Regions from separate parts of the Paenibacillus sp. AK121 genome, predicted to be linked through region 3. Evidence: riboswitches for the same ligand, from Rfam matches in the RefSeq annotation. Region 3 holds a riboswitch; each other region holds the start of a gene.
The links. A riboswitch is a leader RNA that binds a small molecule or an ion and turns the genes downstream of it on or off. The one in region 3 is predicted to bind glycine.

Region 1 (10,903 bases), on a different contig from region 3:
CTCTTTATCTTTCTGCTGAACTACCTGCTCTAGGTCTTGAAATTTAACTACAGCTGAAATAGCGATACCAATGATAAGCAACACAATGACACTTAACCCGGCGATATATCCTTTCTTCACAGAAATCCTCCTTTTTTTACAATCTCAAACTTACAATATATGATATTTCCATTTTTCGCTGTAACACTTGTCTCATGATGTATAAAAAAGAAGCTTTCCATTAGGAGAGCTTCTTTTTTGTCTGAAAGTTAAATGTTAGACTACAACAGTCAATAAGTAATCCTCACGCTTCACTTCCGTTTCTATTGTGTTCAGTACATCCAGGTATTGAGCGGAATTGGTTACGATGATCGGCGTAGTCGTTGTATAGCCTGCCGCCTTAATTTGTTCGATATCAAATTCAAGCAACAATTGCCCTTGCTTCACCACATCACCCTCTTTGACGCGCTTGTCAAAGAATTGTCCTTTCAGCTTCACCGTATTAACACCAACGTGAATCAGAATTTCTGCTCCATCATTGGAAGTAATACCGATGGCATGTCCGGTCGGGAATACGGTCGTAATCGTTCCGTTAACCGGAGATGTCAGCACACCCTCTGTAGGATCGATCAAGATTCCTTTCCCCATAGCGCCTGAAGCAAAAGCAACATCAGAAGATTGTTCCAATGGCAGCACTTTACCTTGCAACGGACTTACGAGGATTTCCTTTTCGATTGTTACTTCTTTTTTTACGGGTGCTGTTTCTGTTTTTGCAGCTTCTTCTTTTGGATCATCAAAGCCCAAAATCATAACCAATACAACTGCGAGTACAAAGGCAACAAGTAAGCCGAGGACAACCCACAAGAATCCAGCTCCAAAATATGTTGGAAGCGCCAGTAAACTAGGCAGGGAGAAGGATTTTGCAGTCGCTCCACCGGAAGCGATAATCGCGCCCCCAATACCACCAGAAATACAAGCATAAATGAACGGCTTTTTCAATTTCAAAGTTACACCATAAATCGTAGGTTCAGTAATCCCGAATACAGCTGCCAGTGTAGAGGAACCAGCCAAAGCCTTCATTTGAGTATTTTGTGATTTCAGGAATACCCCCAGTGTTGCACCAGCTTGAGAAAGTACGGCTGCTGTAAGCATTGGAAGCATCGTGTCATAACCCAATGTTTGAATATTGGACAGCATAATAGGAACGAAGCCCCAGTGTACGCCGAAAATAACAAATACTTGCCAGAATGCCCCAGCAACAGCCCCGGCGATCAATGGGCTTAAATTGTATACCCATGTAAAACCGTTCGCCAAGCCTTGACTAATCAGGTTACCGACTGGACCAAAGGCCAAAAACGTCAATGGAACAACGACCAGCAGTGATAGCATAGGTACGATAATGTTTTTAACTGATTGATGAACAAAGGAATTAAACCAGCGTTCCACATAGGATTGTACCCATACCGCGAGAATAATTGGGATTACACTGGAACTGTATTTTATCAGAATGATTGGAATCCCGAGAAAAGCCAGTTTTGCCGGATTGTCCACCGCTGCAATAACATCCGGGTACACGAGTGCTCCAGCAACTGCGACTGATACAAAGGCATTGGTCTTAAATTTACGGGACGATGTAATAGCTAGAAATATAGGCAAGAAATAAAATACGCTGTCCGAAGCGGCGTTCAGAATGAGATACGTACCGCTTGCAGTATCAATCCAATGAAGCGACGCAATTAAGGCCATAATCCCTTTGAGCAAACCTGCTCCGGCAAGAGCACCCAAGAGAGGAGAGAAAATGCTGGAAATGATATCGACCGCTTTGCCGAGAAAATTCGTTTTTTCGGAAGATTCTTCTTTTTTCGCATTTGGATTATCCGCATCCTGCAGATTTGTTTCTGCCATCATATGCTCAAAGACTTGGCCTACATTGTTACCGATGACCACTTGGAACTGTCCGCTGCTTTCCACCACTGTAATGACACCAGGCGTAGCTTCCAGTGCAGCTTTGTCCGCTTTTGTGCGATCCTTTAATTTAAATCTCAAGCGTGTAGCGCAATGAAATACCGAATTGACATTCTCTTCGCCGCCAACGAGAGTCACTATTTTTTTGGATAGCTCTTTATCACTCATGTTCAGAACTCCTTAAGTGTTATTCTTGCTACTGATAGGATTTACCGTTTACAGCTGTTGCTAAGATGCGCCGGCGTGCATCTTTATAACCTTGTAAACAAGAAAAACCTAAACTCGTGGTGAAAACGACGCACTCCTTCTATGAGGGAACGTTGATTTCACCATCAGTTTAGGTTTTGCCTGCCTTACCAGTCACAATCCATGAACGATGAGGATATGAAATTTTTAGCCTGATATGTTATTACGCTCAGTTACCCGATGAATGTGAATCGTTAGATATACATATTCATCTTTGCTTAAATATTGATCATATGTTTTTTCTAGATATTCATTAATTTTTTGGGCACAAGCGAAAGCTTCGGTATATGTTTGCTTTACCTGGTTGTACAAAAATTCTTCACCACTGTGAATAACCTCTTTGCGAATCACTCGCATTGCAAAATATTGCAAATGGGTCAAAAATCTCGAATAGCTAAAAGAAGACTCATCCAGCACAATCCCATAATGATACGTAATAATGTTCAATATGTGTTGGACAATCTCGGTCATTTTCAGTGTAGCCTTCATCTCGTTACCGTCTATCCGTGCATTCACCATATGCAATGCAATAAATCCCGCTTCGTCTTCGCCCAATTTTACACCGAGCGTATTTTCTATTTTTTGCAGAGCATCCAGTCCAACTGCAAATTCTTTTTTGTAAAAGCGTTTAATTTCATACAGCATCGCGTTTTTGAGTGCTAATCCTTTTTCTTCCCGCTGTATGGCAAAATGAATATGGTCGGTCAATGTTAAATAAATGTTATCACTTAACTCCGTATCCAGCACTTCTGCTGCATGGGTCACGATTTCATTCACGACCTCCAGATGAGACACGGGAATATCGTTCAGCAGCTCAGTTAGTCTGGCCGTGAACTCGTTTTCATTTAACATGAAAATCTTATCTATTTTATGATCATCGACTTGGTCGCCAGCCACCTTTTTGAAGGAAATACCTCTTCCCATGACGATAACCTCTTTGCCTTTATCGTTTTTAGTCAACAGGACGTTGTTATTGAGCACCTTCTCAATAATCATTGAAGTTCCCCCCTCCCATCCTTTACCAATAAAAAATGCCCAAGCACAATTCAATACTATTGTTAACAATAGCACTCAATTGAACTCAGGCATTGCCCGCATCACCGGTCACAATCCTTCGATATAGTGCTATTGTAGCACAAAAAAAAGCGATTTCAATATATTTTATTCTCTTTCGACAAAAAAATATTTTATATTAAGGCCCATTTGCCTAGTTTGCGAGTCAACAGTAACTTTAAGTGGTCGTACGCTCAATGAGGCTGTACTCCAGCGAATGAAGCTCCACTTGGCGTCCAATCAGCTGAGGAGAAAGCATGAAAAAAGCATTTTGTGCCTGAGCCATTATGGGATTTTGAACCGTTGTAATTCCCATCGTGTGCGCCAGCTCCGTGTTATCAAACCCAACAATCGCCAGATCTTCTGGTACCTTTAGCAATTGTCTGCGCGCTTCGCAGAGAATGCCCACTGCTACATAATCGTTAGCACACAAAATAGCCTCCGGAAATTCCTCACGATGCTGTAATAAATTGCGCACAACCTGTTCGCCGTCACGAATGTTATAAATAGAAGAATAGTTCCAGTGCTGCAACACTGGCAGATTGTGTTCACTCATGATCTGCTCATAAGCACGTTGTCTGCTGTGAGTATTGATGCTGCTCGGACGACCAAAAGCATTGGCTATACGTGTATAACCTTTTTGTATCAAATGTTTGAGCGCTAACATATATCCTTCATACTGATCCATTGCGACGGAGCGAATATCGGTATGCTCCATTCGTTGCCATGCCACGATCGGTCCATATTTGCAATAAGTACTCAAAAAATCAGTGTCATTCACGCAGGAAATGATGACCAGCGCATCGACTCTTTTTCTTTTTAAATCCTCGAAAGCTTGAAGCTCTTTCTTTTTGTCTTCTCCCGAAGTATAAATAATGGTTTGAAATTCATATTGTCCTGCGATTTCTACAAAGCTGTCCAGAAATGCCAGAACAATTTCATTAATAGTTGATGTGATGATACCAATCTGAAGCGTTTGGCCCTTGGATAAAGAAATCGCATTCCGATTAGGAACATAATCTAATTCCTGCATGATTTTTAAAATTTTAGTTCTGGTTTCGTGGCTTACATGGGGGGACTGATTTAACACTCTGGATACCGTAGCTTTGGAAAAGCCCGCCAGTTTTGCAATTTGATCAAGATTCGACATGATGCTTCTCCTCACCTAAGAAAAAAATACTTGACATGAAACGCGTTACAACAATTAGGATGCTTATGAGGGCATTACGTCTATTTTAAAGCATCTATCGGTGCATTTCAAAGGATAACGGTCACCGTTAGTTATTGATTCGCATTGCAGCACCTGATGGGTTATTGACTAGAGTGAAAACATTAGATAAGAAAAGAGGTTTTCATACCATGACGAAGACGCTAAAAGGATTCCCGCAAAACTTCCTATGGGGCGGGGCAACTGCAGCCAACCAATTGGAAGGTGCTTTTGACGTAGATGGAAAAGGCCTGTCCAGCGCAGACATGATAGCCTATGTACCTAAGGCAGAACGTAAAAACGATCATGCTATAGAAATTTCGTCTGAACGACTGGAGGACATCTTGGCAGGGAAGGTAAACGCCCGTTTTCCAAAGCGTGAAGGAGTGGACTTCTACCACCGCTACAAAGAAGATATTGCTTTGTTTGCAGAAATGGGCTTTAAAGTATTCCGGATGTCCATCCACTGGTCGCGGATTTTCCCGAATGGATATGATGCCGAGCCGAATGAAGCAGGATTGCAATTTTACGACAATGTATTCGATGAGCTGCGCAAGTATGGTATTGAGCCGTTGGTAACATTGTCACATTATGAAACACCGCTAGGTCTGACACAGAAGTATAATGGCTGGTTGGGACGCGAAGTCGTAGATCATTACGTAAAATATGCCGAAACGGTATTTACACGCTATAAGGATAAAGTAAAATACTGGCTGACCTTTAACGAAATCAATGTCATGACTATGAGTCCGTTTACTGGCGGCGGTGTGGTTATTGACCGTGTAGAAAACAAGCAACAAGCGATATATCAAGCATTGCACCATCAATTTGTAGCAAGTGCACTGGCGACCAAACGGGGACATGAGATCATTCCGGATGCTCAGATCGGCTGTATGCTGGCTCGCATTGAAAGCTACCCACATACGTGTAACCCAGAGGATATTCTGAAAGCACAGCATGAAAATCAAATGAATCTGTTCTTTACGGATGTGCATGCTCGTGGGGAGTATCCCAACTATATGAACCGCTATTTTGAAGAAAATAATATTGTGATCCAGACAGAACCCGGCGATGCTGAAATTTTGAAAAATAATACGGTTGATTTTATCTCATTTAGCTACTACATGACCTTGGCCGTATCGGCAGGTCCAGAAGGAGAAAAGGCAGCAGGGAACCTGATTGGCGGTGTGAAAAATCCGTATTTGCAGTCCTCCGATTGGGGATGGCAGATTGATCCGATCGGCCTGCGTGTTACACTAAATACGTTTTATGACCGTTACCAAAAGCCGCTGTTCATCGTGGAAAATGGCCTGGGTGCGTACGATAAGGTAGAAGAGGACGGCTCTGTGCATGACACGTATCGCATTGATTACTTGCGTCAGCATATTGCCCAAATGAAGGAAGCCATTGCTGACGGTATTGATCTGATTGGTTACACCAGCTGGGGTCCTATCGACCTTGTGAGCATGTCTACTTCCGAAATGTCCAAGCGCTACGGATTTATTTACGTTGATCTGGATGATGACGGTAACGGAACGCTCCAACGCTCCAAAAAGGACTCATTTAACTGGTATAAAAATGTGATAGCAACCAATGGTGAAGAATTGTAATTCTATATCGTTTTGGCGGGTACAGCAGAGAAAATCCTTAGGATGCAATCTGCTGTACCCGCTTTTTGTATAGACACCCTATTGATTTGTCAGAGGGCTTCACAAATTTTTCACTTGTAATACGCTGAAAGTTTTCTGTATAATAAATAAAAATTTCATATGTCTGGTTGATGTTTGCGGGAGATGGAACGAAAGTTCCGACCGAAGGGGCAAAACTCTCAGGTGCTTAAGCTGATTTACAGCAACAAGCAGGGACCGTAAACGGACAGAACTCTGGAGAGACCCTTAATTGGGCGCCGAAGGTGCACCGCAGATTATCATCTGCTTAAACTCTCAGGCAAAAGGACAGAGACGCGAATAACCTGTGACAGGGAATACTCTAGGCTTTTTAGAGATAAAATCCTGTACAAATTGGTTTATTTTTCGTGCCTTTAACCTCTCCAGGAGTCGAATCAACGGATTTGACTCTTTTTTGTTTTTTAATATGCTGGAGGAGCGGGTTGAAATGAATTTGGTACATTTATTAGAAACAATTGACAGTTGGATGTGGGGAGCGCCGCTTCTAATTCTCGTCATGGGCACTGGGTTGTGGCTAACGATCCGTCTGAAGATGCTTCAGATTATTCGATTGCCCTTAGCGCTCAAGCTAATTGGTAAAGCGCCGGACGAAGGCAGCGGGGATGTCAGTAGCTTTGGAGCATTGAGTACGGCACTCGCAGCTACTGTAGGTACGGGAAGTATCGTCGGTGTCGCAACAGCGATCAAACTGGGTGGGCCCGGTTCATTATTCTGGATGCTGGTTGCAGCTTTTTTCGGGATGGCAACCAAATATGCGGAAGGGTTATTATCCGTTAAATACCGTGTTAAAGACCGGAACGGACAATTTTCGGGTGGACCGATGTATTATATTGAAAACGGGCTTGGCCGCCGTTTCAAGCCGCTGGCGATGTTGTTTGCCTTTTCTGGTATTCTTGTAGCACTATTTGGAATCGGTACTTTTCCGCAAGTAAAGGCTATCGTTTCTTCTACGGAAAGTAGCTTTGGCGTGCCAACAGTAGTTACAGCAATCATTATTTCCGTATTGACGGCTGTTGTTACGATTGGAGGACTCAAAAGTATCGCCAAGGTATCCACAAAGATTGTTCCATTCATGTCGGGGCTCTATATCGTGGTTTGTTTAATCGTACTCATTAAGTTTGCAGGAGAGCTTCCTCATGCGATCGCACTAGTATTACAAGGGGCTTTCTCGACAACATCTGCGACGGGTGGATTTGCCGGAGCCACGATTATGCTGGCAATGCGAAGCGGAGTTGCCAGAGGGATCTTTGCAAATGAAGCTGGTTTGGGAAGTGCGCCAATCGCAGCAGCAGCAGCTAAGACGAAATGGCCCGCAGAACAAGGGCTAATATCCATGACGGGCGTTTTTATCGATACGATGATTATTTGTAATTTGACAGGATTTACATTGCTGGTTACGGGAATATGGAGTGGAAATGATGATGGAGGTCTGATGACTCAGCATGCGTTTTCCAGTGCCTTTCCGGCTGGAGCAGAGCTCGTGACGATTAGCCTTATTTTATTTGCGTTCACAACGATACTTGGCTGGAACTACTACGGGGAACGCTGTGTTGAATATTTGCTTGGGGTCAAGTGGATTAAACCATACCGTTATCTGTTCATCATACTGGTTGCCGGAGGCGCGTTCATCAAGCTCGATGCCATCTGGCTGCTGGCAGATATTTTTAACGCAATGATGGCTTTTCCGAACCTGATTGCATTGCTCGGCTTGTCGGGAATTGTCGTTGCCGAAACTCGCACCTATATGAACTCTTTGTATCCTAATAAGAAAAAGGGCATTCTTGCAGGTGCCAATGTAGGGGCGGCTATCCAAGTAGAAGAAAAAGGACAAACGATCAATTCATAAATAATAAAAGGGAGTGCTCTCAGCCATCACAGGCTTGAGGACACTCCCTTTTAATTGTTATAAGACTGGTATTTACCGACATTTTATTTATTCTGAATAGCCATTAATTCATAATGTTTACAAATCTAAGGGTTATTACATGGAATCATAATCGTAATTTGAAAATTTGAATCCGTAATTGTTGTATTTAAATAACCACCGTACTTCTTTATTACTTGATGGATGTTAAGTAATCCATACCCATGTTTTTTTGAAGGGGAATTGTATGTTTTGGTTGAGAATGCTGTATTGAGACAATTACTTTTTGAATTGCGAACATAAATCCATAGGGCAGAATTATCGGTTAAAATTTCCAAATGAATTGAATGCTCTTTCTTTCTAGGAAGCTGCCTTACAGCTTCAATAGCATTATCGAAAACATTACCTAAGACAATACATAGATCATGACTTCCAATACTAATGTTTGCAGGGTTAATATGGATTTGATGAAAGAAAGCTATCCCACTTTTATCAGCGATGCTGAAAGTGTGATTTACCAAGGCATCAATAACAAGATGTCCTGTTGTTATATGAAGTCGTGGTGATTCTATATTTTCTAGAGTTTGGTTAATGTGATTAACACCCTCTTCCGTCCTCTGTTCTTGTAGACAAGCACGGACAAATATTAACTGTTTTTTGAAATCATGAATACTTCGTTTGATATCACTAAGAGATCGAGTTGTTTCTTTATAATGTTTTTCTTGCATCAGCATTTGCTTTTGAAAAAAGCGTGAGAGGTTTGACTTTTCTATCAGCTTGTCCATTAGAAAGACAATAATTACGTTCATTCCAATAATACATATTATTGACATTATAAGGAATGAATTATATTTCATTAAAGAAAATAAACTATAATGTATGAATAAGTTAAACGATGTTCCTATTAATATTACAAAATAATACATAATCCCTATCTTGTATTTTCTTCCTTTTTTTAAATAATGAACGAATAGTACTATAATAAGTATGAAGTATAAAGAGGCGAAAAGTAAAAAAAGGTTAACTATTGGATTGGAAAAATCACTTTGCTTTGTTGTGCTAAACAAAAATAAAGAGTAATTAGAAAACGAGGTGACATTAATGTAAACGCAATGATTCAAAAAACTCACCCTTCCTGAAAACGAGAAATTATAAAACGAGCATACGCCTCACGAAGCGATTTAGCGTGAGAACGACCTACAGGAAATTCTTGTTGGTTTGACATAATAACAGAAGTAGTTGAAAACTTACGTATATGAACTAAATTCACGATTATTGACCTATGTATAAACACAAACGGATATTTTAATTGTTCATAAACCGCTTTCAACGTTCCGGAAATAAAATAGTTGTGTGAATCCGTTGCAATACAAAGTTCATTATGGATGTAATTGTTTTCACCTTTTGAGATGGCTATGATTTCAGAGTGTCTCAATACAAGATGCTCAGTTTTATTTTTCACAGATAGAAAGTGGGATACTGAAGAACGCATATAATGACATAGTTTATTTATCTTTTCTACAAAGAGTTTATAAGTAAGGGGTTTAAGTAAATATTGAAATGCTTGTACTTCAAAACTTTCTAGCATGTATTCTGGATAGTTAGTTAGAAATATGATTTGAACTTCTCGGTCAGGAAAAAGGCGAATAAGTTTTGCAGTTTCAATTCCCGATAATTCCCTCATTTCAATATCTAACAAGATAATATGAAAGGAGTATCGCTCTTGTGAACTATAAGATTTGATTAGATCTTCCCCCGATAAAAAGAATTGTAGATTAAAATCTAAGGATTCACTTACTGACATACACATGAAAAAGTGTTGTAAAATTTTATGCATTGCGGGATCATCGTCACAAACAGCAACTTGAAACAAATAGACCACCTCAAATATGTTATATAAATCCAGTATATTGTAAAAAAAGTCTATTCGAAGTGATGTTTTACATATGAAAACAATTACCATCAGGTTATGGAATTTTTGTTGGTAAAAGTTTAAATGCATACTTATACTGTGGAGAGGACGTAGCCCAGGCGAGGGAATGGATACGTTCTTTTTTATTGCTTAGAAACCTTATTTTCAGCCTATATAAAAGTATTCAGCTAAAGCTCTACTGGTTAAGTTCGCGTTACGACAACGGCAGGAACAAGCAGCTGCACGCTCCTAGTGCTTTTAATCTTTGCTGCTGTCTCAAGCAGTCTAATCCTTTATTTTCTTTGGACATATAAACAAAGAATTAACAAGTAACGTACTTTGCCATTAAAGAAATATAGGCAACAAAAATATTAATATCACATGAAGCTGACATGTTTGGTCGTTGAGATGGATTTTTTTGCATTTCAGGATACAAGCTTATTTTTTCTTTTTGCCTTATGCTACATTAAAAGCCGAGAAGTAAAAGCTATCTAGGATGCACTGCAAGAATGAAATTTGCAACTCAAAATGAGCGTACATTTTATTTTTAAAACTTATGTGAATTTTGTCACTAATTAATAATCGATTCATAATTACATAGGGACCGTATCCATTCTAAGGAGGGCTAAAATGAAAGCTTCGCAATATAACTTTATTTTTAATGACATTATTGAAAATACCGATAAAACGGTACTTTATAATTCTCGAACAGGTGCATTGGCAGTTCTTGAACCGGAGTACTATAAACAGTTTTGCGAACTTACAAACAATGGATTGGCAATAAATAATGATACTTATCTTAAAAATCTTATCGAATGTGGCTATATCGTAGAAGATAATATGAATGAAAAAGCATATGTAAAGGTAAACCTCTTAAAAAATCGGTTTGAATCTTCTAATTTAATGCTAACAATTGCCCCTACAATGGCCTGCAATTTTCGATGTGTATACTGTTTTGAGAAAGACCAATATCATAACAAAACTATGAG
Region 2 (10,903 bases), on a different contig from region 3:
GAACTGTACCCCTGTCGACAACACTTGACTGATGGTTTGCACGACCGGGCCGATCGCCACATGCGCTAGTAATGCTAGAATGGCACCGATAATCCCAGCCGAGAAATTATTGACCAGCATTTCAAAACCTGATTTGACTTTGCCCTCAATGGCCTTATCGAACTTCTTCAATATCCATGCAGCCAGCGGACCAGCTACCATCGCGCCCAGGAACATCGGGATATCGGCCCCCACAATGACCCCCATCGTCATAATGGCACCGATCACACCTCCACGCTGTCCGTGAATCATCGTGCCTCCCGTGTAACCGATCAGCAGTGGCAGCAAATAATTTTTCATCGGATCAACCAGTTGTGCAAAACCCTCATTTGGGAACCACCCGGTCGGAATAAAAAGGGCCGTAATTAATCCCCATGCGATAAAGGCTCCCATATTGGGCATAACCATACCGCTGAGAAAGCGGCCAAAACGCTGTACGGCGACACGAGCGCCACCGTTTGAACTGGACTTTGTGTCCACTGTGCTCATATTCATATCCTCCTTGTGAGTAAATAGCATCACTACCTTTTCTTAAAATTCATACTAAATGACAGCGCTATCTTCATCAACGAAATGAAAACGTACTTTCGTCATGAACGTTGATGACAACATTTAAATTTAAAGTAACGACAAGGCATTATACCTGCATAATTCTTCTTAATATGGCCGATAACAATAGAAATTAGTCGAAAAAACACTGTTGTAAATCTACACAATTTTATAGTGATGCTCTCTTCTAAGTCTGAGCAAACAACGTAAATACGTCTTCTAAAAGACAACAAAAAATAGCCGCTATGTCAGGTCATAGCGACTATTTTATACAAAAACTGAGCGGACTAACGATGCTCTTATTTAATTCAATATCCATATAAAAAATCAGAAATAAAGCGCTATTATTTCATGCTGTATTGCTCATTATTGCTCATCCGAAATCAACTGCTCGTACTGCTCCGCAGACAGCAACTTGCCCAGAGCTTCCTCGACATCATTGCTCATCTCTACTTCGATCATCCACCCCTCTTCATAGGGTGATTCATTCACCAACTCAGGTGTACTTTCCAGAGCTTCATTTACTTTCAAAACGGTTCCCGTCACCGGAGCAAAAAGATCGGATACGGTCTTCACCGATTCAATTGTACCAATCTCCGTCCCCTGTCCAATCGTTGTTCCCGCCCCAGGTAATTCCACAAAAACAATATCACCCAATTGATGCTGTGCAAAGTCTGTAATGCCGATCCGCAACGTCCCATCCACTGTGCGCTGAACCCACTCATGTTCGTCTGTATACCAAAGTTGCTGTTTCACTTCACTCATCCTGCTTCGCCTCACTTCCACATGAATAAAATGCTTTTGATCACCTGTATTAGACAAGTTAAGATTATGACAACAAGAACACCCATGTCAATAATACTAACAAAACTACTCCATACCAACTCATATAGCGCAGTCTATAAAAAAATGATAACTTGTAACAAACGCTTACATATCCTTATTTATACAATAAATGTTTTCCATATTGTTTTATATGACATTTTTATTGACATTTTGAATGGATTTGCGTATTAATGGGTTATAGTAATTGCTTTGAAAATACCTCGACAACTGCAAACGCGGATGAACGCGGAGGGAGAGACTACCAAAAATATTCGCATCGCTGTTGTCGTTTGTGAGACAGTTGGGCACGCGAATCGGATCAAGTTGTTATCTGCAAAGCCGGTTAACATACCGTTGATCCAAAAGGTAGCGCCGAAGGAGTAAACTTGCATTGCAGGTGAATCTCTCAGGCAAAAGGACCTCTGCCGGACGCATCTCTGGAGAGCATCCGTGAAAAGAGCGGATCACCCAAGGGGAAACCTGGTTCACACCGGGGTAACTTTCTGGTATCAAGGACAGAGCTGAAAGAAGAGTATGGACTGCCGTCTATACGTTTCTTTTAGCCTGTCTTTTTTGTTTAGCCGATTACACTGGATAGGAGTGGAAAAATGTCTAATTTGCGAAGAACACCACTATATTCGTCCTACGGGACGCAGCCCGGGGTTCGTTGTATTGACTTTGGCGGGTGGGAACTCCCCGTTCAGTTTAGCGGCATTCAAAAGGAGCATGAGGCCGTCCGACAACGTGCAGGTTTATTCGATGTATCGCATATGGGCGAGTTCTTGGTTGAAGGCAAAGAAGCTGAGGCTTTTTTGCAACAGGTAACCACAAATGATGTCAGCCAGTTGGAACCGGGCCAAGCACAATATTCACTCCTGTGTTACCCCGATGGAGGCGTAGTCGATGACTTGCTTGTATATTGCAAAGGACCAGAGCGCTACATGCTCGTTGTGAATGCCTCCAACATCGACAAAGATTGGGATTGGCTCATACGCCACGTACCAGCATCGGTTCATCTGGAGAATGTGTCTGATGCGATAGCATTGTTGGCATTACAAGGACCGGAAGCAGCACGTATTACCGCAGCCGTGACAGATACAGATATTACGAATCTGGCATCTTTCCGATTCCATGAGAACGTGCAATTGTTCGGAGCAAAAGCACTTGTCTCGCGAACTGGATATACCGGTGAAGACGGTTTTGAATTTTATATCCCTGCTGAGGAAGCACCCGCCGTGTGGGATGGTTTGCTTCGTTGCGGTGAATCGTATGGACTGATTCCCGCTGGACTTGGTGCTCGCGATACGCTGCGCTTCGAGGCACGGCTACCGTTGTACGGACAGGAGTTATCTGCCACAATTTCACCGCTTGAGGCTGGGTTAGGTTTCTTCGTCAAGCTAAATAAAGGAGATTTTATCGGCAGGGAAGCACTGCAACGTCAAAAAGAACAAGGAATTCCTCGCAAGTTAATCGGGCTGGAAATGATTGACCGCGGTATCCCGCGCGCTCATTATCCGGTGTTCGCTGAAGGTCAACACATCGGTGAGGTCACAACGGGTACTCAATCGCCCACCTTGAAGCGTAATCTGGGGCTGGCCCTGGTGGACAGTCGTTTTAGCACCCTATCGACACCGCTGGAGGTCGAAATTCGTGGTAAACGCCTGCGTGCGGAAGTGGTCCCAGCCCCCTTTTATAAACGGCTACGCTGATCTTAATCCTCTTCATTCTAAAAAAGCGATCATGTCAGATATAAAATTCTGGATTTTCCAATTAAGACTATGTATTAGCTAATTTACTATCTAAATTTTGCTTTTCGAAAGGAGCCAGAACCTATGAAGCAGCATCGCTATCTCCCCATGACCGAACAAGACCAAACCGAAATGCTGCGTGTGGTGGGCGTATCATCCATTGATGATTTATTCAGTGACATTCCAGAGGCTATTCGATACCAAGGGGAACTCCCTCTTTCCTCTCGGCTCGACGAAAGAGCCTTAACTCGCCACATGGCCGAGCTAGCCGGACACAACGCCAATGCAGATACACATGCTAGCTTTCTTGGTGCAGGTATTTATGATCATCATATTCCATCCGTTATCCAACACATCACCTCACGTTCCGAATTTTACACAGCCTACACCCCCTATCAGCCGGAAGTAAGCCAGGGCGAGCTGCAAGCCATTTTTGAATTCCAGTCGTATATTTGCGAATTGACAGGTATGGCGGTAGCTAATGCCAGCATGTACGATGGGGCTACAGCTCTGGCGGAAGCGGGCTCATTGGCCGCTTCCGCCACGCGTCGTAAACAAATTATCGTATCAAGGTCTGTCCATCCAGAGGCACGTCAGGTATTGGCAGCCTATGCACGCGGATTGGATTTGGACATTGTGGAAATCGGCTGTTCGGATGGCGTAACGGATGTCGATGCGCTAGCCACGGCCGTATCGGAACAGACGGCGGCTGTTTTGATCCAAAATCCCAACTTTTTCGGAGCCGTGGAAAATCTGAAGCCGATGGCTGACCTCATCCATGCGCATCAAGGGCTTATGGTTGTTAGTGCCAATCCACTGGCACTAGGCTTGCTAGAGACCCCTGGTAAGCAAGGCGCGGATATTGTTGTAGGAGACGCGCAGCCACTTGGGATCTCATCCTCCCTCGGTGGTCCGACCTGCGGTTATTTTGCCGTTTCCCAGGCGCATATGCGCCGTATCCCTGGACGTATCGTAGGCCAAACCACAGATCGTAACGGCAAACGCGGCTTCGTGCTGACCTTGCAAGCGCGGGAACAGCATATCCGCCGCGAAAAGGCCACGTCTAACATTTGCTCCAATCAAGCGTTGCTCGCTTTATCTGCATCTGTATATTTGTCTGTCATGGGTAGACAGGGGATCAAGGAAGTAGCCGAGCTAAATTTGCATAAAAGCCGTTATGCGTTAGAGCAATTGCTGAGCTTGAAAGGTGTATCTACCTCGTTTAACGCACCAACCTTTAATGAGTTTGCCCTTAAACTGCCTGAGGGTACAGATATGAGCAAACTCCAGGCCGAGCTGCTAGCTGCCGGATTTATCGCTGGCTACGATTTGGGCCGGGACTATGAGGAACTTGCTGGTCACATGCTGATTGCCGTGACGGAGCAAAGAACCAAAGAAGAGATTGACCAATTTGTACACACCTTGGGGGGATTGCTATGACACACACCGGACAGGATCAGAAACAAGAACTGTTAAAGGAACACGATCAAACGCTCATTTTTGAATTGAGCCGTCCGGGTCGCATCGCTTATTCCCTTCCTGAGTGCGATGTTCCCCGTCGTCCGGTGGCAGAGCTTTTGCCGGATTATGCGCTGCGCAGCGAACCTGCGGCATTACCCGAGGTATACGAAGTAGATGTTATTCGCCATTATACCGCCCTGTCCCAGCGCAATTTTGGCGTCGACAACGGATTTTATCCGCTTGGCTCGTGTACGATGAAATACAATCCGAAGGTGAATGAGGATGTTGCCCGTTACGCAGGCTTTGCTAAAATTCACCCATATCAGCCGGAATATAGCATCCAGGGGGCTATGGAGCTGCTGCATACGCTCCAAAATGATCTGGCTGCGTTGACCGGCATGGATGCCGTCACGCTTCAGCCCGCTGCTGGCGCCCATGGCGAATGGACCGGGCTGATGATGATCCGCTCTTACCACGAAGCACGTGGCGAGCGACGTACCAAGGTGCTCGTGCCGGATTCATCGCACGGAACGAACCCCGCCAGTGCAACCGTCGCGGGTTTCGAGACAATCACCCTTCCCTCCACCCCAGAGGGGCTGGTGGATCTGGATGCGCTGCGTCAAGCCGTAGGCAACGACACCGCTGCGCTCATGCTGACCAATCCGAACACGCTTGGTCTGTTCGAGAAGCAAATCACTGATATTGCCGCAATTGTGCATGACGCAGGTGGCCTGCTCTACTATGACGGCGCAAATTCCAATGCTATCATGGGGATTACCCGCCCTGGGGATATGGGCTTTGATGTGGTGCATCTCAATTTGCACAAAACGATGAGTACTCCGCACGGTGGAGGGGGCCCCGGCGCTGGACCCGTCGGCGTAAAGCAGCGACTGATTTCCTTTCTGCCCAAGCCGCTTGTCGTACGTGATCCGCAGGGTATGTACCGCTGGGATCGAGAGCAGGGAGATTCTATTGGGCGGGTCAAAGCCTTTTATGGCAACTTCGGCATTCTCGTCCGTGCCTATGCCTATATCCGTAGCTACGGCCCTGATGGCTTGAAGCGAGTGTCCGAATGTGCTGTACTCAATGCCAACTACATGATGCATCGGCTGGCTCCGTATTTTGACCTGCCTTATCCCGGGCATTGTAAACACGAATTTGTCATGTCGGGGCGAGGCTTGAAGAAGTTTGGAGTGCGCACGCTTGATGTAGCCAAACGGTTGCTTGATTTCGGTTACCATCCACCTACCATTTATTTTCCGCTGAATGTAGAGGAATGCATCATGATCGAGCCGACGGAAACAGAAAGTAAAGAGACGCTTGATGCTTTTGTCGACACTATGATTCATATTGCGCGCGAAGCCGAGGAGAACCCTGAGCTGGTGCTCAATGCCCCCTATACCACTCCAGTCACGCGCCTGGATGAAACCACTGCAGCCCGTAAACCTGTGCTGAATTGCGCATGTAGTTAAGATTAAATTCAACCCAACAATTCAAAGCATACAAAAAAGCCGGTATCTGTTGAGATACCGGCTGCTGTATGTATACAGCAATTTTTGTTGGAAAAAGATATAACCTTTGAAAAATGTGATACCCTTCCTTATGCTTCGATGCTTTGAACCAATTCAACAACCTGCTCAGCTGTTTGCATATCCAGAGCTTTTGTAGCCAATTTCTCCATGTCCGCACGGGACAACTTAGAGATTTGACTACGTGCTGGCAGAATGGAAGTTGCGCTCATGCTGAACTCATCAAGTCCCAGACCCAGCAGCAACGGAATTGCTGTGGTGTCTCCTGCCATTTCACCACACATACCAACCCAACGTCCTTCACGGTGAGCGGCATCAATAACCATTTTCACCAGACGCAAAATGGATGGGTTATATGGTTGATACAGGTAAGAAACTCGTTCGTTCATACGATCTGCTGCCATGGTGTATTGAATCAGATCGTTAGTACCGATACTAAAGAAATCCACTTCTTTTGCGAATTGGTCAGCCAATACCGCTGTGGAAGGAATTTCTACCATGATGCCCAGCTGAATTTCTTCAGACACGGATACACCCTCGGCTACCAACTTTTCTTTTTCCTCCAACAAAACAGCTTTAGCTTCACGGAATTCGTTCAGCGTAGCAATCATTGGGAACATAATGCGCAGGTTACCGTGTACACTTGCACGCAACAAAGCACGCAATTGAGTACGGAAGATATCCTGGCGATCCAGACACAGACGAATAGCACGGAATCCGAGGAACGGATTCATTTCTTTCGGCAGATCCAGATAAGGAAGTTCTTTATCTCCACCGATGTCCAAAGTACGGACTACAACCGGTTTGCCTTCCATTCTTTCCAGAACCGTTTTGTAAGCTGTGTACTGTACATCTTCGGATGGGAGCTTGTCGCGTCCCATGTACAAGAATTCCGTACGGTACAAGCCAACGCCTTCTCCACCGTTGTCCAGAACACCAGCTACATCGTTAGGCGTACCAATATTGGCTGCCAGTTCGACATGGACACCATCAACGGAAACCGTAGCTTCGCCACGCAGCTTACGCCACTCTTCGCGTTGCTTGTCATATGCCACCTGTTTAGCGCGGTATTCCGCAATGATTTCTTCGGTAGGATTCACGAATACATGACCATCCAGACCATCGACGATAATCAAATCGCCGCTTTTAGCTTGAGACAATATATTTTTCGTTCCTACAACAGCAGGAATTTCTAATGAACGAGCCATAATAGCCGAGTGCGAAGTGCGTCCACCGATGTTCGTTGCAAAGCCTTTAACAAATTCACGGTTCAGCTGAGCTGTGTCGGAAGGTGTCAAATCTTCTGCAAGTACAATCGTTTCTTCGGCAATTTCTGCAGGACTGACAAAATGAACACCAAGCAGATGATTAAGCACCCGTTTGGTTACATCACGCATGTCCGATGCGCGTTCTTGCAAATATGCACTTTTCATGTTTTCAAACATGGAAACAAACTGTGTAGCTACTTCATTCAAAGCATAGTCAGCATTGAGCTGCTCGTCTCTGATTTTAGCTTTAACCGGATCGATCAATTCAGGATCATTCAGGATGAGCAAGTGAGATGCAAAAATTTCTGCTTTTTTCTCACCCAGTTCCCGAAGCGTTTTCTCCTTAATCGATTCCAATTCGGTTTGAGATTCTGCCAAAGCCGCATCCAATCTTGCGATTTCAGCTTCAACATCACCAACCGCGCGTCTCTCTACAGCGTAATTCGGATGCTCCAAGATAAACGCCCGGGCAATGGCTATGCCTGCCGAAGCGGCAATCCCGGAAATTTTAAGCATGAACTTCGCCCAGCCCTTCGTTAACGATTACATTTTCAAGAGCTTTCAATGCTTCAGCAGCTTCAGCGCCTTCGCAGATAATGTTAATAGTATCCCCTTGTTCCAGACCCAGAGACAATACACCCAGAATGGATTTCAAAGTTACTTTTTTACCGTTAGCTTCGGCGAAAGATTCAGCACCGCTGAATTTGTTAGCTGTATTTACCAGCGCAGTTGCAGGACGTGCATGGATACCGTCTTCATCCGTGATTCTAAAAGTTGTTTGCATAATTTGTTCCTCCCACTTTCCTAAAGATAATATTTGTTTACACGCAGTATACCGGGCAGATGACCAGGCGGCTTAAGCCGCCTATTCAACTAATCCGAAACACATAGAGTTTATTTTATCGTAATTATACCATCTTCGCCAGCCTTCAATACTCCAGTTTTATTTAAAGTTACCGAAGAACCTTCTGGAAGGTTGGTAAAAATGACAGGTGAGATGATCGATTTAGCGTTGGCCTTCACATATTCCAGGTCTACTTTCATGATCGGTTGGCCGGCTGACACAAGATCGCCTTCGTTCACCAAAACGTCAAATCCTTGACCTTTAAGCTTCACAGTATTCACCCCGATATGAACAAGCACTTCTTTACCACCATCGGATTGAATACCAACCGCATGCTTGCTTGGGAATACATTGAATACTTTACCATAGACAGGAGAAACAATTGTTCCATCATTAGGCACAACTGCAAAGCCATCACCTGTCATACGTTCTGCAAATACTGGATCGGGAACTGTCGAAATGTCAACCAATTCGCCGTTAACTGGCATCACGATATCTTCCACAACAATCGTTTGCTTTTGTTCTCCGGCTTCCTTTTCCTCTTGTGGAGCTGGTTCTGAAGGCGCAGGTGCAGGTGTACGTCCTGCCATGATATCAGCCATTTGAGTTTTAATGGTGTCAGAACGGGTACCGAAGATCGCCTGTACATTGTTACCCACTTCCAGGACACCTGAGGCGCCAAGTTGTTTCAGACGAGCTTTGTCAACGTTTGATTTCTCATTAACTTCAATCCGAAGACGTGTAATACATGCATCCAGATGCTTGATATTCGATGAACCACCGAAAGCAGCCAAAATGTTATGTGGAAGCTCATCACTGCTACCGCTTGCTGCACCATCCACATTTTCTGTAGCTTCTTCACGTCCTGGTGTCTTCAAGTTGAATTTCCGTATAATGAATCGGAATCCGAAGTAGTAAATAACCGCCAAAATCAGACCGACGATAATTACATACCACCATGGCGTACGGGTTGGAATAATCCCGAAAATCAGGAAGTCAATAAATCCACCAGAGAACGTCATGCCGATTTTAACATTCAAAATTTGCATCGTCATGAATGACAAACCTGCAAATACACAGTGTACTGCAAACAGCAATGGAGCTACGAACAGGAAGGAAAATTCCAGTGGCTCCGTAATACCTGTCAGGAACGAAGTCAAGGCTGCTGAACCCATGATACCTGCTACATATTTTTTGTGTTCTGGTCTTGCTTCATGATACATCGCAAGTGCTGCAGCTGGTAATCCGAACATCATGAATGGGAATTTACCTACTTGGAACGTACTTGCTGTCAGTGCCACGCCGTCGCGAAGCTGACTAAAGAAGATTTGCTGGTCACCGTGAACGGTTTGACCTGCTTTGTTAACATATTCACCAAACTCAAACCAGAACGGTGAGTACCAGATGTGATGCAGACCAAATGGAATGAGCGCACGTTCGATAACCCCGAACAGGAACGCCGACAAGGTCGGGTTGGAATACACCATAAAGTGAGATACTGCGTTAAGCCCTTGCTGAACTGGAGGCCAGATCAGAACCAGTGCCAGTCCAACAATCAGTGAAGATACTGCCGTTGCAATTGGAACGAAGCGCTTACCCGCGAAAAAGCCCAGGTACGAAGGAAGCTCGATTTTGAAAAATCGGTTGTACATAGCAGCGGCCAGTATACCGATGATAATCCCGCCGAACACCCCGGTTTGCAGTGTAGGAATACCCAACACATTCGCATAACCCGGTATTTTTTGAGCAATCAGACCAGGTGTGACTCCCACAGCTGTACCCAGCGTAATGTTCATTACGAGGTAACCGATGATCGCAGCCAAACCTGCTACACCTTCGCCGCCCGCCAAACCGACGGCTACGCCGACTGCAAACAACAGCGCCAAATTATCAAAAACGATTTGTCCGGCGTTCATCATGATGGTCGCTACTGATTGAACCCAGCCCGCATTTAATGCAGGGATGTACTGGAGAAAATCAGGATTGACCAGCATGTTGCCGATACCCAATAAAAGCCCCGCAGCTGGCAAAATAGCTACTGGAAGCATTAACGCTTTACCGACACGCTGTAAAACGCCGAAAAGCTTTTTAAACATACCATCCACTTCCTTCTCTGAAATTTAGAACAGAGGTAAAACAACAAAAAAGGCATGAGCCGATTTAAGTATGTTTGAACACAACCTTGGGATATAGCTTACCCCACTAGGCTGTAAACAATCATAACTTAAAACAACTCATGCCTGATCGAATCAGTAACACGTTAAAATGTTTAGTTGTTGTCTTCCTCATTGCAAAATTGATTATAGCACCACGCTAAATGCGAGGCAATACTTTTTTATTCGGGCTTTATCACGGTTTGTTGCTCTCCCTGCTTGCGTTGGGACAAACGCTGCAGATGCATCGTCAAATAGCTAACTTCAGCTGGATACACCGGTTTACGTAACCTTTTCTCCATAATCTTCGTAAGTTTCCAGGCCAGCATATACATTTCTGGATATTCTTCATTCAAAAGCTTGTCCAATCGGTAAATCTCCTGCACAATCTCTCCTCGTCGTACACGTTCAATCGCAAATCTCAGATGAGTCAGCAGACGGGAATAATCAAGGGATTGGAGAGGAATTCGGTAATCCAGTGTCGTCT
Region 3 (10,903 bases):
TACGGTAAGCAAAATGTCGGCTTATACCGGATGCAGGTGAAAGGCAAGAACCGTTTGGGCATCCAGCCTGTACCACAGCATGATATTGCGATCCATATCCGTCAGGCTGAGGAGCGTGGCGAAAATCTGAAGGTGGCTATTGCCCTCGGATGTGAGCCTGTGATTACAACGGCTGCTTCTACGCCGCTGCTGTACGATCAATCCGAATATGAGATGGCGGGCGCCATTCAGGGTGAGCCTTATCGTGTGGTCAAAGCGAAGGATGCAGACCTGGATCTGCCTTGGGGAGCCGAGGTCATTTTGGAAGGCGAAGTGTTAGCAGGTGAACGTGAGTATGAAGGTCCATTCGGTGAATTCACAGGTCACTATTCCGGCGGTCGCGCGATGCCAGTCATTCAGATTAATCGTGTATATCACCGCAAACAGCCTATTTTTGAGCATCTGTACATCGGGATGCCTTGGACGGAAACGGATTATATGATCGGTGTGAATACAAGTGTACCGTTGTTTCAGCAGCTTAAGGATGCTTTTCCTAATGAAATCGTAGCTGTTAATGCCATGTATACGCATGGGCTGGTCGCTATTATTTCCACGAAAACCCGGTATGGCGGCTTTGCGAAGGCTGTGGGAATGCGTGCGTTAACGACTCCGCATGGATTGGGGTATTGCAAGCTGGTGATTGTGGTGGATGAGAAGGTCGATCCGTTCAATCTGCCGCAAGTCATGTGGGCTTTATCCACCAAGCTTCATCCAAAGCATGATGCTGTCATTGTTCCTGGCTTGTCTATTTTACCGCTTGACCCCGGCTCTGATCCGGCAGGTATGACGCACAAAATGATACTGGATGCGACGACACCTGTAGCACCGGATATTAGAGGCCATTACTCGCAGCCGCTCGATTCCCCGCTGGGTGTAGCGGAATGGGAGAAAAAGTTGAGCCAAATGCTTCGCTAAATATTTTTAAAAACAAAGAAAGATTAAAGGAGTGCTGACAGATGCATATTTGTCCCCGTTGTGAGTCCAATCGTTCAGAAGTCGTTTCCCATTCGCCGGTTAAAGGTGCCTGGGAGGTTTTGTTGTGCCCTGTATGCCTGTTCACATGGCGAACCTCAGAACCGGATAGCATTACTGATCCAGCAAAGTATAAATCGGCGTTCAAGGTAAACCCCCAAGATATTCCGGATGCTGCTCATGTTCCTCCTATTCCAGAGCGGATATAGGGTCGTTCGTAAGTAGCCGTAAATTATGGTATTTTGAAGTTATAGGCCAAATGTAAAGGGGATTATACTTCATGCAGACGCCAAGGATCGGTAAGGAGCTGTTCACGCTGCTGAACGGCAAGGAGTTGGAGCACAAGCAACAAGAAGCAATGATGCTGTTGACGGTTACAGAAGATCAGTGGCCGCACATAGCGATGATTAGTGTGGGCGAGGTTGTAGCGCTGGACGAGGGGAATTTGCGTCTGGCCCTATGGCCGGGTACGACCACGACAGGCAACATGATCCGTACTGGGAAGGCAACGCTTGCGGTGTTCACCGGGAGAAAGGCGCATTATGTGCGGTTGTCGCTGAAACATCTGCCTGCTTTACCCGGAGCCAAGCATGTACGTGAGCGATTTGCGGCCCATGTTTTTGCAGCCAGAGAAGATTCGGCTCAATATGCGGATATCTTGACAGGTGTCACAATTCGCCTCAAGGAGCCGGAATCGGTGATCAATCGCTGGAAAGAGACGGTGGCAGAGTTGTTGGTATAAAGCTATCTGATTATGACAAATCATCTTTGTAATTACCAAGTTTACCGTTAAAATAGATGCAAGGGAATAAGCGCTTACAAGGAGTCAGGTTGAGCTTGTTCGAACAGGAATTAGAGCGTGAGGGGAAGCTTGTTTCTTTTGCAGGAAAATAGGAGGGATGAAAATGTCTCGTTTTGACAAGGTAGATCAGCTATTGCAACGATTCTTAGCAAATGGGCCGGCAGGGTGTGGTTGTGCCATTGCACAAAATGGTCAAGTGTTGTATGAAGGGTATCATGGATATGCTGATGTGGAAACTCGGAAACCGATTACTGAAGATACCGTGTATCGCTTGTTTTCTATGACAAAGGTCGTTGTATGTGCGGCTGCACTTATGCTATACGAACGCGGAAAATTTTTATTGAATGAGCCTTTGTATGAATATTTACCTGAGTATCGTAATTCGTATGTATTCAAAACTGCTCCTAACGGACACACCTACATTGATAAGACGGATAACCCTATTTTGATTAAGCATATATTCAATATGAGTGCAGGAATTCCGTATGCTTCTGAGTTTTCAGAAACAGGAAGAGCTATGCATAAGGTCATTACAGCATTAAAGGAGAAGCAGGGGAAATATGACCTGCGCACAGAAATTAAAGCGCTTTCTAAAGTTCCGCTTGCATTTGAACCAGGAACACGATGGTTATACGGATATGGCCATGATCTTGTTGCTGGTCTTATTGAAGTCATTTCAGGTAAATCATTAGGGCGATTTTTGAAGGATGAAATCTTTGATCCGCTTGGAATGAACAATACAGGTTACCGTTATCGTGGAAATATTGAATCGCGGATGGCTTCCATGTATCAACGGACAGCCGCCGGAAAACTTGAAAAAATTGAGGGTTTCCTGGATGAATATCATCAGCCAGATGCTATATATGAAGGTGGAGGCGCAGGTTTATATTCGACAGTCAAAGATTACCTCACATTTTCACAAATGATGTCAAATGGCGGCACGGTAAACGGTGTGAACTTATTGGGGAGAAAAACCATTGATTTAATGCGTACAAATCATCTGAATACAGCTCAACTATCGGATTTCACCAATTCATACCATACAGGTTATGGCTATGGACTGGGTGTACGCACGTTAATGGATAAAGCGGCTGGGCATGCAAACAGCTCGATTGGAGAATTTGGCTGGACGGGAATGGCAGGCACCTGGGTTTCTATAGATCCGAGCGAACAGTTCTCCGTCGTTTATATGCATCAGCTTGATCCCAATATGGAAGAGTACCACCATTTAAGAATTCGTGCAGCAGCTTACAGCTGTCTGTAAAAGTACCGATTCTAGTTAATAAGGACCAAATTTTCTCTAAAGTCTAAACTATTCTTTTCCATATGACGACATAAAACGTAGGTGTAGGGATTTTGCGAAATCCTTAATTTTTAGCTTTGAAATGGGAGGGAATTAGATTTTGAAGAATAGATGGTCCGGTTTTCTGGCGTTGGTCATCCTGATTTCAAGTTTTACATCATATGCAGGGTTTGCATCTGCAGCAGAAGCAGTGCTTTCCAAGATTGTCCTTTCGTCTAACGAGGTAACTTTGCAACAGGGGGATACAGCTGCATTGACGGCTACGGCTGTTTTTAGCGATGGGACAACCTCGAATGTAACCGTAAGCACAGATTGGAAAAGTGATAATACATCTATTGCTACGGTGTACAATGGTACAGTTTCAGCCAAAGCTGAAGGGGAAGCCACTGTGATTGCGACCTATAAGGAGAAGGTACAATCCGTTCAGGTACATGTAACGAAAAAGGTTAAGGCGCTGACATCCAATGTACAAAGCCTGAACTTGCGTTCAAGCGGTACAGGACAGATCAATCTGACAGCGACTTACAGTGATAATACAACAGCTCAGGTTTCAGGTGATGCGACCTGGACTTCGGATAATCAGAAGGTAGCGACTGTAGTCAACGGATTAGTTACTGCTCAGGGAGCAGGTTCAGCTAATATTAAGGCTGTATATGGACAACAGACCGTAACGATTGCTGTACAGGTAGAGCAGGTCAAACGGCTGGATGCCAGTACATCAGAGGTTTCTCTTTTGTTAAAAGATACGGAGAAGGTTAAATTGACAGCCACGTTCCCGGATGGATCGACTCAGGATGTTACAGAGTCTGCCGAGTGGAGCTCCAGCAATACAGCCGTGGCAGATGTTCTGAAAGGCACTATTACCGGCTATAGCACAGGGAAGGCGACAATCACAGGTAAATATGGCACGATGTCCGCTACGATTGCGGTGGATGTGGATCAGACGAATAAGCTGAAAGCCAGCGAAACCAATATTTTTCTCCGTTTGGATGAATCAAAAAAAATACAGGTATCTGCTGTGTACCCGGATGGTACGGTAACAGATATCACAGATAAAGCTGCTTGGACATCAAGCGATGAAAAAATTGCAACAGTGAATAAAGGAACGATTATGGCCATTGGAGCGGGGTCGGCTACAGTGACCGCTAAGTACGGAGATAAGACGGTTTCGATCAAGACAGATATTGAAACCTCTAGATTTCTGGATTTAAGCGAGGACAAGCTGAGCTTGAATGCTAAGGAATCCAAAAAGCTCAAGCTGACCGCAACCTATGTAACAGGGACGGAAGAAGATATCACAAGTAAAGCAGAGTGGAAGTCCAGTAATGAAGATATCGCTTTTGTCAGCGGGGGAGAAGTCACAGGTTATAAAACAGGTGAGGCAACGATCACAGCTTCTTATGGCGGCAAAACAGCTACAGCTACCGTATCCGTAAACGTACCTGGTGATCTATCTTTGTCCTCTAAAACGGCAACGATAGATATTAATGAGGACTATACTGCGACTCTGACGGCTACTTATGCGGACGGGCGTAAGGAAGATGTTACAAAGGAAGCAGAATGGACTTCAAGTGCGGAAGATATTGCTTCTGTGTCCAAGGGAACGATTACGGGTAAAGCGGCCGGTAAAGCGGTTATTACAGCAACCTATAACGGCAAAAAACTGACGATAAACGTACAAGTGGGCCTTGTAGACCGTTTGGAAACAGACTCGCGCGTAATTGCACTCGGTGCTCAGGAAACGAAGCAGCTGAAAGTAACAGGCGTTAAGAGTGGCGGTACAAAAACAGACGTAACCAAGGACGCCACTTGGACTACTAGCAATGTAAAAGTAGTTGAAGTTAGCGAAGGTTTGATCAAAGCTAATGCTAGCGGTAAGGCAACGATCACTGCTTCATATGGCAAGCAAACCATTACATTTACGGTAGAAGTAGACGTAGCGCAAAAGATTGAAGCGGATGCCATTGCGTTATCACTGAAATCCGGGGATCAAAAAACGATTGCGATTGTGGTTAAATCCAGTGATGGTAAAGAAAAGGATGTTACAACTCAAGCTGAATGGAAAACGTCCAATTATAAGGTAGCCACCGTCAAAAAGGGTCAGGTTACCGCGGTCAGCTACGGTAAAGCTAACATTCAGGCGAAGTTCGGTGGTAAGGTGATCAGCGTGCCTGTTGATGTTGATACGCTTAAATATCTGCAAACGGACGAAGTCGCCTTGACTTTGAAGGCAGGGCAGCTGGCTAAGGTTACGGCTACAGCCACGTATAAGGATGAGTCGGAGAAGGATGTTTCCAAGCCGGCTGTCTGGTCCTCATCCAGAATTATCGTTGCGACCGTCAAAGACGGTAACATTAAAGCACAGGGTAAGGGCAAAGCTGTAATTACAGTAAAATATGCTGGTAAAATGACGAAGGTACAGGTAACCGTTCAGTAATCTGTAACCGACTGAAAAGAAAAAGAGCAAGCATACGTCTAGGGACGGCATGCTTGCTCTTTTCTTTATAAGGGCGAATTCTCTTTCCCTAGGATAATGTGTAGGAGAGATAGTCGCCTTGTTTTATAGAGGAAAAGCAATTGGTTTAAAGCTTAGAAACTATGGCTTATCCTTTTTGACCGATGTGTTGCGAGTAAGGGATTCGGTCAAACGCTTGCCGGTCGGTGTCTGGGCCAAGCCGCCTTTGGCGGTCTCGCGGTGCTTTGACGGCATTGCGCTGCCGACTTCAAGCATCACGTCAATGACTTCGTCAGACGGAATGGCGCTGCGCACACCCGCCAAAGCCATATCCGCTGCGGCAAGTGCGGTCACGGCTCCCAGCCCGTTGCGCACGATACACGGAATCTCGACGAGTCCGGCGACGGGGTCGCATATCAGACCGAGCGTGTTCTTGAGCGCTAGGCCTACGGCGTGAACGGCCTGCTCAGGTGTGCCACCGCGTAGCTCGACCATAGCGCCAGCGGCCATCCCGATGGCTGAACCAATCTCAGCCTGACAGCCTCCCTCCGCGCCGGAAATGAAGGAATTGTTGGCGATGACGTAGCCAATGGCTCCGGCTGCGAACAAGCCGTGCACCATATGCTCATCATCCCAGCCGAACCGCTCCTGCGCACTAATGAACACACCGGGGATGACTCCGCATGAACCTGCAGTGGGCGTGGCGACAATGCGCCCCATGGACGCATTAACCTCCGACACGGAGAGCGCATAAGCCATGGCGAGCGCGGAGGCATCGCCGGAGCAGGTTTCCCCTGTCCGCAGATATTCGGCTAAGCGCTTGCCGTCGCCGCCCGTTAATCCACTGCGGGATACGGTGTCTTGCGTCTGACCGCGATGAACAGCCTCTTTCATGACTTCATAATAATCAGACATTTGGCGGAAAATTTCTTCTTCCGTTGAATTCGTCTCTTGTACCTGCTCTTGAATCATCAGGCGGCCAATCGTGGTGGATTCCTCAGCGCATATAGCGCTGATTTCATGCAGATGGCTAAATCGCATCAGATTCAGCTCCTTTTTTCAAATTAATCATTTTAATTTCGTACATATGTGGTAAGGATTGTAGTTTTGCGATTAATTCAGCCGTAGGAAGACTGTCCGTTTCGATGGCTGTAAGTGCTTCTCCATCCCGGCCTTTGCGATCCACGTGCATATAGGCAATGTTAATGTCAGCGGCGCCGAGCGCTGAAGTCACCGCACCTAATGTACCGGGCTTATCCGAGTGAAGAAGCACCAACGTAGACAGCTCCCCGGTCAGGTTAACTCGGAATTCATTGAGCTGCTGGACATGGATGCTGCCACCGCCGATGGAGGAACCCAGCAGTGTACGCTGATCCTCACCCTTCCACAGCTCAAAACGGACGGTGTTCGGATGGGGGGCGGGTAGTCCGCTGACGGCAAATTCCACGATCATCCCGGCCTGCTCCGCCCATTGCTCGGCATCTGGAATTCGGTGGTCGTCTGTATCGTAATTGAGCAGTCCTGCGATGAGCGCCAGGTCTGTACCGTGTCCTTTGTATGTGTCGGCGAAGGAGCCGTACAGTGTCATGCGGGCACGGTCAGGCTGCGTCCCGAGCCAGTGACGGGCAACGCGTGCAAGCCGCACCGCGCCTGCAGTGTGTGAACTGGAAGGTCCGGTCATGGCCGGACCGATAATGGAAAATACATCTTTGAAACGCATGGTGTGGCCCCCTGTATGTTCTATTACCATAGTATATGGTATTTCCGCGTTTTTGCGCGGCTATGACGGTTCCTAATGCTGACGTACAATGTGAGCGCAAAAAAGGACAGGATAAGGAAGTTTCCCTTATCTCTGTCCTCGTTACCTGAGAGTTTCGTACGGTGTCCTTACCGCCTTACCCCTTGGGTGGCTTGCGCTCTCTCCAGAGTTGCGTCAGATGACGATACATGGACCTGAGAGATTATCCGCCAGCCGGGTGTTGGCGTCTTGCTCCTTCGGTGCCGCCAGCGTGTAAGCCCCTGGACAGACTCTCCCGTCATCTTCATTCGCGTATACCGTTCTACATATCTTTCTTAGCGTAATGTATGCCGTGCTCGGTGTCAATCGCAGGGTTCATTTTTTACATAAACAAGCGAGTTTCCGATAAAAGAGATTAAAATTTACATAATTATGGATGAAATCAGGAAGGAATTAGAAGATAGACAGCTAATCTGATAGAGGACAAGTACATTTATGGAATTATAGGAGGGATATTGACGTATGGTAAAAGGCTTGCGGTTCACAGGTTCACGCTTGAAAGGGGTGCTGCATCTGGCAGCGATCGTATCGCTGCTGATCGGGATCTTCGTTCCATTCGGTCAGGTCAAAGCGGAGGGAGCACTGACAGTAGCCGAGGCACTTCAGCGCCAAGGCAGTGGAGGCACAGTGACGGTGGAAGGTTACATCGTCGGACATGCTACCGGATCGAAAACGGCTAATTTTTCTTCTCCGTTTGCGAATGATTTTAACGTACTGATTGCCGACCAGGCCAATGAACGTAGCACGTCTAATCTATTGGATGTACAGCTGACATCAGCGTACAGAGGGCAATTTGGGCTAACAGGCCATCCTGAGCTGATTGGCAACAAAATCCGTGTGACGGGTACACTCGGCGCCTACAATAATTTTGGTGGAGTGAAAAGCCCAAGCGCTGTTGAACTGGTGAACGGAAGCGAGCCGGGTGAACCAGGTGAACCTGGCGAGCCTAATCCTGGTAACCCGGGTCAACCCGGTACTACACTGCCGGATGGCAAAGGTAAAAAGGTGCTGTTCGATAATACGCACGCACAGACGGCTGGGGCAGCAGATTGGGTCATTGAAGGCGCCTTCTCCGACTTTGCCAATGGACTGCGTAATGTAGGTTTTACAGTGGACCAACTGAACCGTCCCATTCCTTTTACTTATGGAGAACAGGCCATAACCTATGATAAGCTGCGCCAATATGATGTGTTCATCATCGGTGAAGCGAATGTTGCCTTTAAGGCATCCGAGCAGGCTGCCCTGCTGCAATATGTGAATAACGGGGGAAGTGTTTTCTTCATCTCCGACCACTATAATGCGGACCGTAACAAAAACCGTTGGGATTCCTCTGAGGTTATGAATGGCTACCGTCGTGGAGCCTATACTAATCCGGCCAAAGGCATGACTACAGAAGAAGCAGCATCACCGGCGATGCAGGGGTTAACTAGCTCCGATTGGCTGGCAACCAACTTTGGTGTTCGTTTCCGTTACAATGCGCTCGGTGACGTGAATGCTACGGACATTGTAGCCGCAGATCAATCCTTTGGCATTACCAAGGGTGTACGCTCGATTGCCATGCATGCGGGATCTACGCTGGCTATTATTGATCCTACCAAAGCCAAAGGAATTGCCTATATCCCTACAGGTACGAATAAATGGGGCAATGCTGTAGACCAGGGTGTCTATAACGGCGGAGGCCGTGCGGAAGGGCCTTATGCTGCGATCTCCAAGGTAGGTCAAGGCAAGGCAGCATTTATCGGTGATTCATCACCTGTAGAAGATGCTACACCGAAATATGCGCGTGAAGAAAACGGACAGTCGAAAAAGACATATGATGGTTTCAAGGAAGTGGACGATGCCACCTTCCTGGTGCAAACGGTCCAATGGCTTGCGTGGAAGCAGGACTACACCAAATTATCCGATGTGGCAGGTTTAACGCTGGATCAACCGACGAAGCTTCTGCCGTTTGAGGAGCCTGCGGCTTCCACAGAACCGCAACCCGAGCCTTGGTCTGCTCCAGCAGCAGGCTACAAATGGTACGATCCAAAAACGTTCAAGTCGGGCTCCTATGGAGCGGCTTCGTAATAAACGTAAAGAATTCAGTGTGAGTGGTTGGGTGCTAGTTTGCCGTTTGATCCTCTGTAGGGGATCAAACGGCTTTTTTGTGATGAAAATTAACCTGTGGTTGGTTATTTGATTACATTTTGTGCCAGGAAAGTCGCGCTACTGCTGGATCATTGATTTTTTAAATGATGTTGATAGCATAATCTTAATTGATATATCCATATACTGGTGATAGGATGTATTCAAATTATTCCGACAAAAACGGTATGTAATGTTCATGAGAGGTTTTAAACATCAAACATGGTGAGAATAAGCGGGACAAGACCATGGAGAATGGAGGAAGCGCGCATTGAATATCAAACCCGTGTTGGAGATTAAGGGATTATCCGTATCTTTTCGCATCAAGGATCAATATCACCCCGCAGTCGACCATCTGGATCTGACGGTCAATCCCAATGAAGTGCTGGCTGTAGTCGGAGAATCCGGTTGTGGCAAAAGCGCGCTGGCGCTTTCGATCCCACAACTGCATGACATGGAGCGAACACGTGTCGAAGGAAAGGTCCTTTTTAAAGGCACGGATCTGATCCGTCTCTCCTCAGGGCAAATGAATAAAATCCGCGGAGCGGGCATTGGCATGATCTTTCAGGACCCGCTGACAGCACTTAACCCGTTAATGTGCATTGGTAAGCAGATCGAGGAAAATCTCGATTATCATACGTCCCTATCTACGAAGCAAAAAAGGGAACGTGTACTGGAGCTACTGGAAAGCGTGGATATACCCAACCCCGTACGTGTGTATGAACAGTATCCGCATGAACTTTCAGGAGGGATGCGCCAGCGTGTGATGATCGCGATTGCCATAGCTTGCCGACCCTCTCTTATTATTGCAGATGAGCCGACGACTGCGCTCGATGTAACCATTCAATCGCAAATTCTTGACTTGCTCAAACAGCTTCAACAGGAGACCGGAAGCGGAATTATTCTGATTACGCACGATCTTGGCGTTGTGGCCGAAGTAGCCGACCGTGTGGTGGTCATGTATGCCGGAGAAATCGTGGAAAGCGCAGATGTTTTTGAATTATTTCGGCATCCGCAGCATCCGTATACGCGTTCCTTGCTAGCCTCCATGCCGGGATCGCATACCAAGGGAGAACCGCTGCATGTCATCGGTGGTATTGTTCCCTCCTTGCAAGATATTCCTCGCAATAGCTGTCGCTTTGCTTCGCGTATTCCCTGGATTCAGCAGAGAATGCATGAAGACCATCCCCGATTAAGTGAAATTTCTCCCGGCCATTGGGTCCGCTGTACATGTTACCAGCATTTTCATTTTGAAGACGAGACAAAGGGAGAGGCTGCTCATGGCACTACTAGAGATAAATGATTTGAAGGTTCATTATCCGGTGCGCGGCGGTTTTTTCCAGCGTGTCGTTGATCAGGTAAAAGCAGTGGATGGCGTGTCGATCAGCATAGAGGCAGGCCAAACATACG

Region 1: linked by a shared signal. The riboswitch ahead of KSP24_RS12760 (alanine/glycine:cation symporter family protein) and the one ahead of sdaAB (L-serine ammonia-lyase, iron-sulfur-dependent subunit beta) in region 3 are both predicted to bind glycine.
Region 2: linked by a shared signal. The riboswitch ahead of gcvT (glycine cleavage system aminomethyltransferase GcvT) and the one ahead of sdaAB (L-serine ammonia-lyase, iron-sulfur-dependent subunit beta) in region 3 are both predicted to bind glycine.

What each region holds. Positions count from the first base shown of each region.
Region 1 is NZ_JAHPJM010000006.1:66,823-77,725, reverse strand. It holds gene KSP24_RS12785 (thioredoxin family protein) at 1-120, opposite strand, end outside; gene KSP24_RS12780 (beta-glucoside-specific PTS transporter subunit IIABC) at 256-2,112, opposite strand; gene licT (BglG family transcription antiterminator LicT) at 2,338-3,186, opposite strand; gene KSP24_RS12770 (LacI family DNA-binding transcriptional regulator) at 3,422-4,393, opposite strand; gene KSP24_RS12765 (glycoside hydrolase family 1 protein) at 4,603-6,060, shown strand; glycine riboswitch at 6,228-6,312, shown strand; glycine riboswitch at 6,324-6,419, shown strand; gene KSP24_RS12760 (alanine/glycine:cation symporter family protein) at 6,566-7,984, shown strand; gene KSP24_RS12755 (sensor histidine kinase) at 8,110-8,811, opposite strand; gene KSP24_RS12750 (LytR/AlgR family response regulator transcription factor) at 9,129-9,875, opposite strand; gene KSP24_RS12745 (radical SAM/SPASM domain-containing protein) at 10,545-10,903, shown strand, end outside.
Region 2 is NZ_JAHPJM010000001.1:82,293-93,195, reverse strand. It holds gene KSP24_RS00405 (PTS mannitol transporter subunit IIBC) at 1-528, opposite strand, end outside; gene gcvH (glycine cleavage system protein GcvH) at 955-1,353, opposite strand; glycine riboswitch at 1,743-1,843, shown strand; glycine riboswitch at 1,846-1,942, shown strand; gene gcvT (glycine cleavage system aminomethyltransferase GcvT) at 2,022-3,122, shown strand; gene gcvPA (aminomethyl-transferring glycine dehydrogenase subunit GcvPA) at 3,246-4,601, shown strand; gene gcvPB (aminomethyl-transferring glycine dehydrogenase subunit GcvPB) at 4,598-6,094, shown strand; gene ptsP (phosphoenolpyruvate--protein phosphotransferase) at 6,223-7,935, opposite strand; gene KSP24_RS00375 (HPr family phosphocarrier protein) at 7,928-8,203, opposite strand; gene ptsG (glucose-specific PTS transporter subunit IIBC) at 8,314-10,359, opposite strand; gene glcT (glucose PTS transporter transcription antiterminator GlcT) at 10,599-10,903, opposite strand, start outside.
Region 3 is NZ_JAHPJM010000016.1:9,113-20,015, forward strand. It holds gene KSP24_RS22080 (non-oxidative hydroxyarylic acid decarboxylases subunit C) at 1-954, shown strand, start outside; gene KSP24_RS22085 (non-oxidative hydroxyarylic acid decarboxylases subunit D) at 996-1,220, shown strand; gene KSP24_RS22090 (pyridoxamine 5'-phosphate oxidase family protein) at 1,292-1,753, shown strand; gene KSP24_RS22095 (serine hydrolase domain-containing protein) at 1,917-3,077, shown strand; gene KSP24_RS22100 (Ig-like domain-containing protein) at 3,217-5,553, shown strand; gene sdaAA (L-serine ammonia-lyase, iron-sulfur-dependent, subunit alpha) at 5,713-6,612, opposite strand; gene sdaAB (L-serine ammonia-lyase, iron-sulfur-dependent subunit beta) at 6,602-7,291, opposite strand; glycine riboswitch at 7,503-7,617, opposite strand; gene KSP24_RS22115 (DUF6359 domain-containing protein) at 7,832-9,436, shown strand; gene KSP24_RS22120 (ABC transporter ATP-binding protein) at 9,765-10,796, shown strand; gene KSP24_RS22125 (ABC transporter ATP-binding protein) at 10,774-10,903, shown strand, end outside.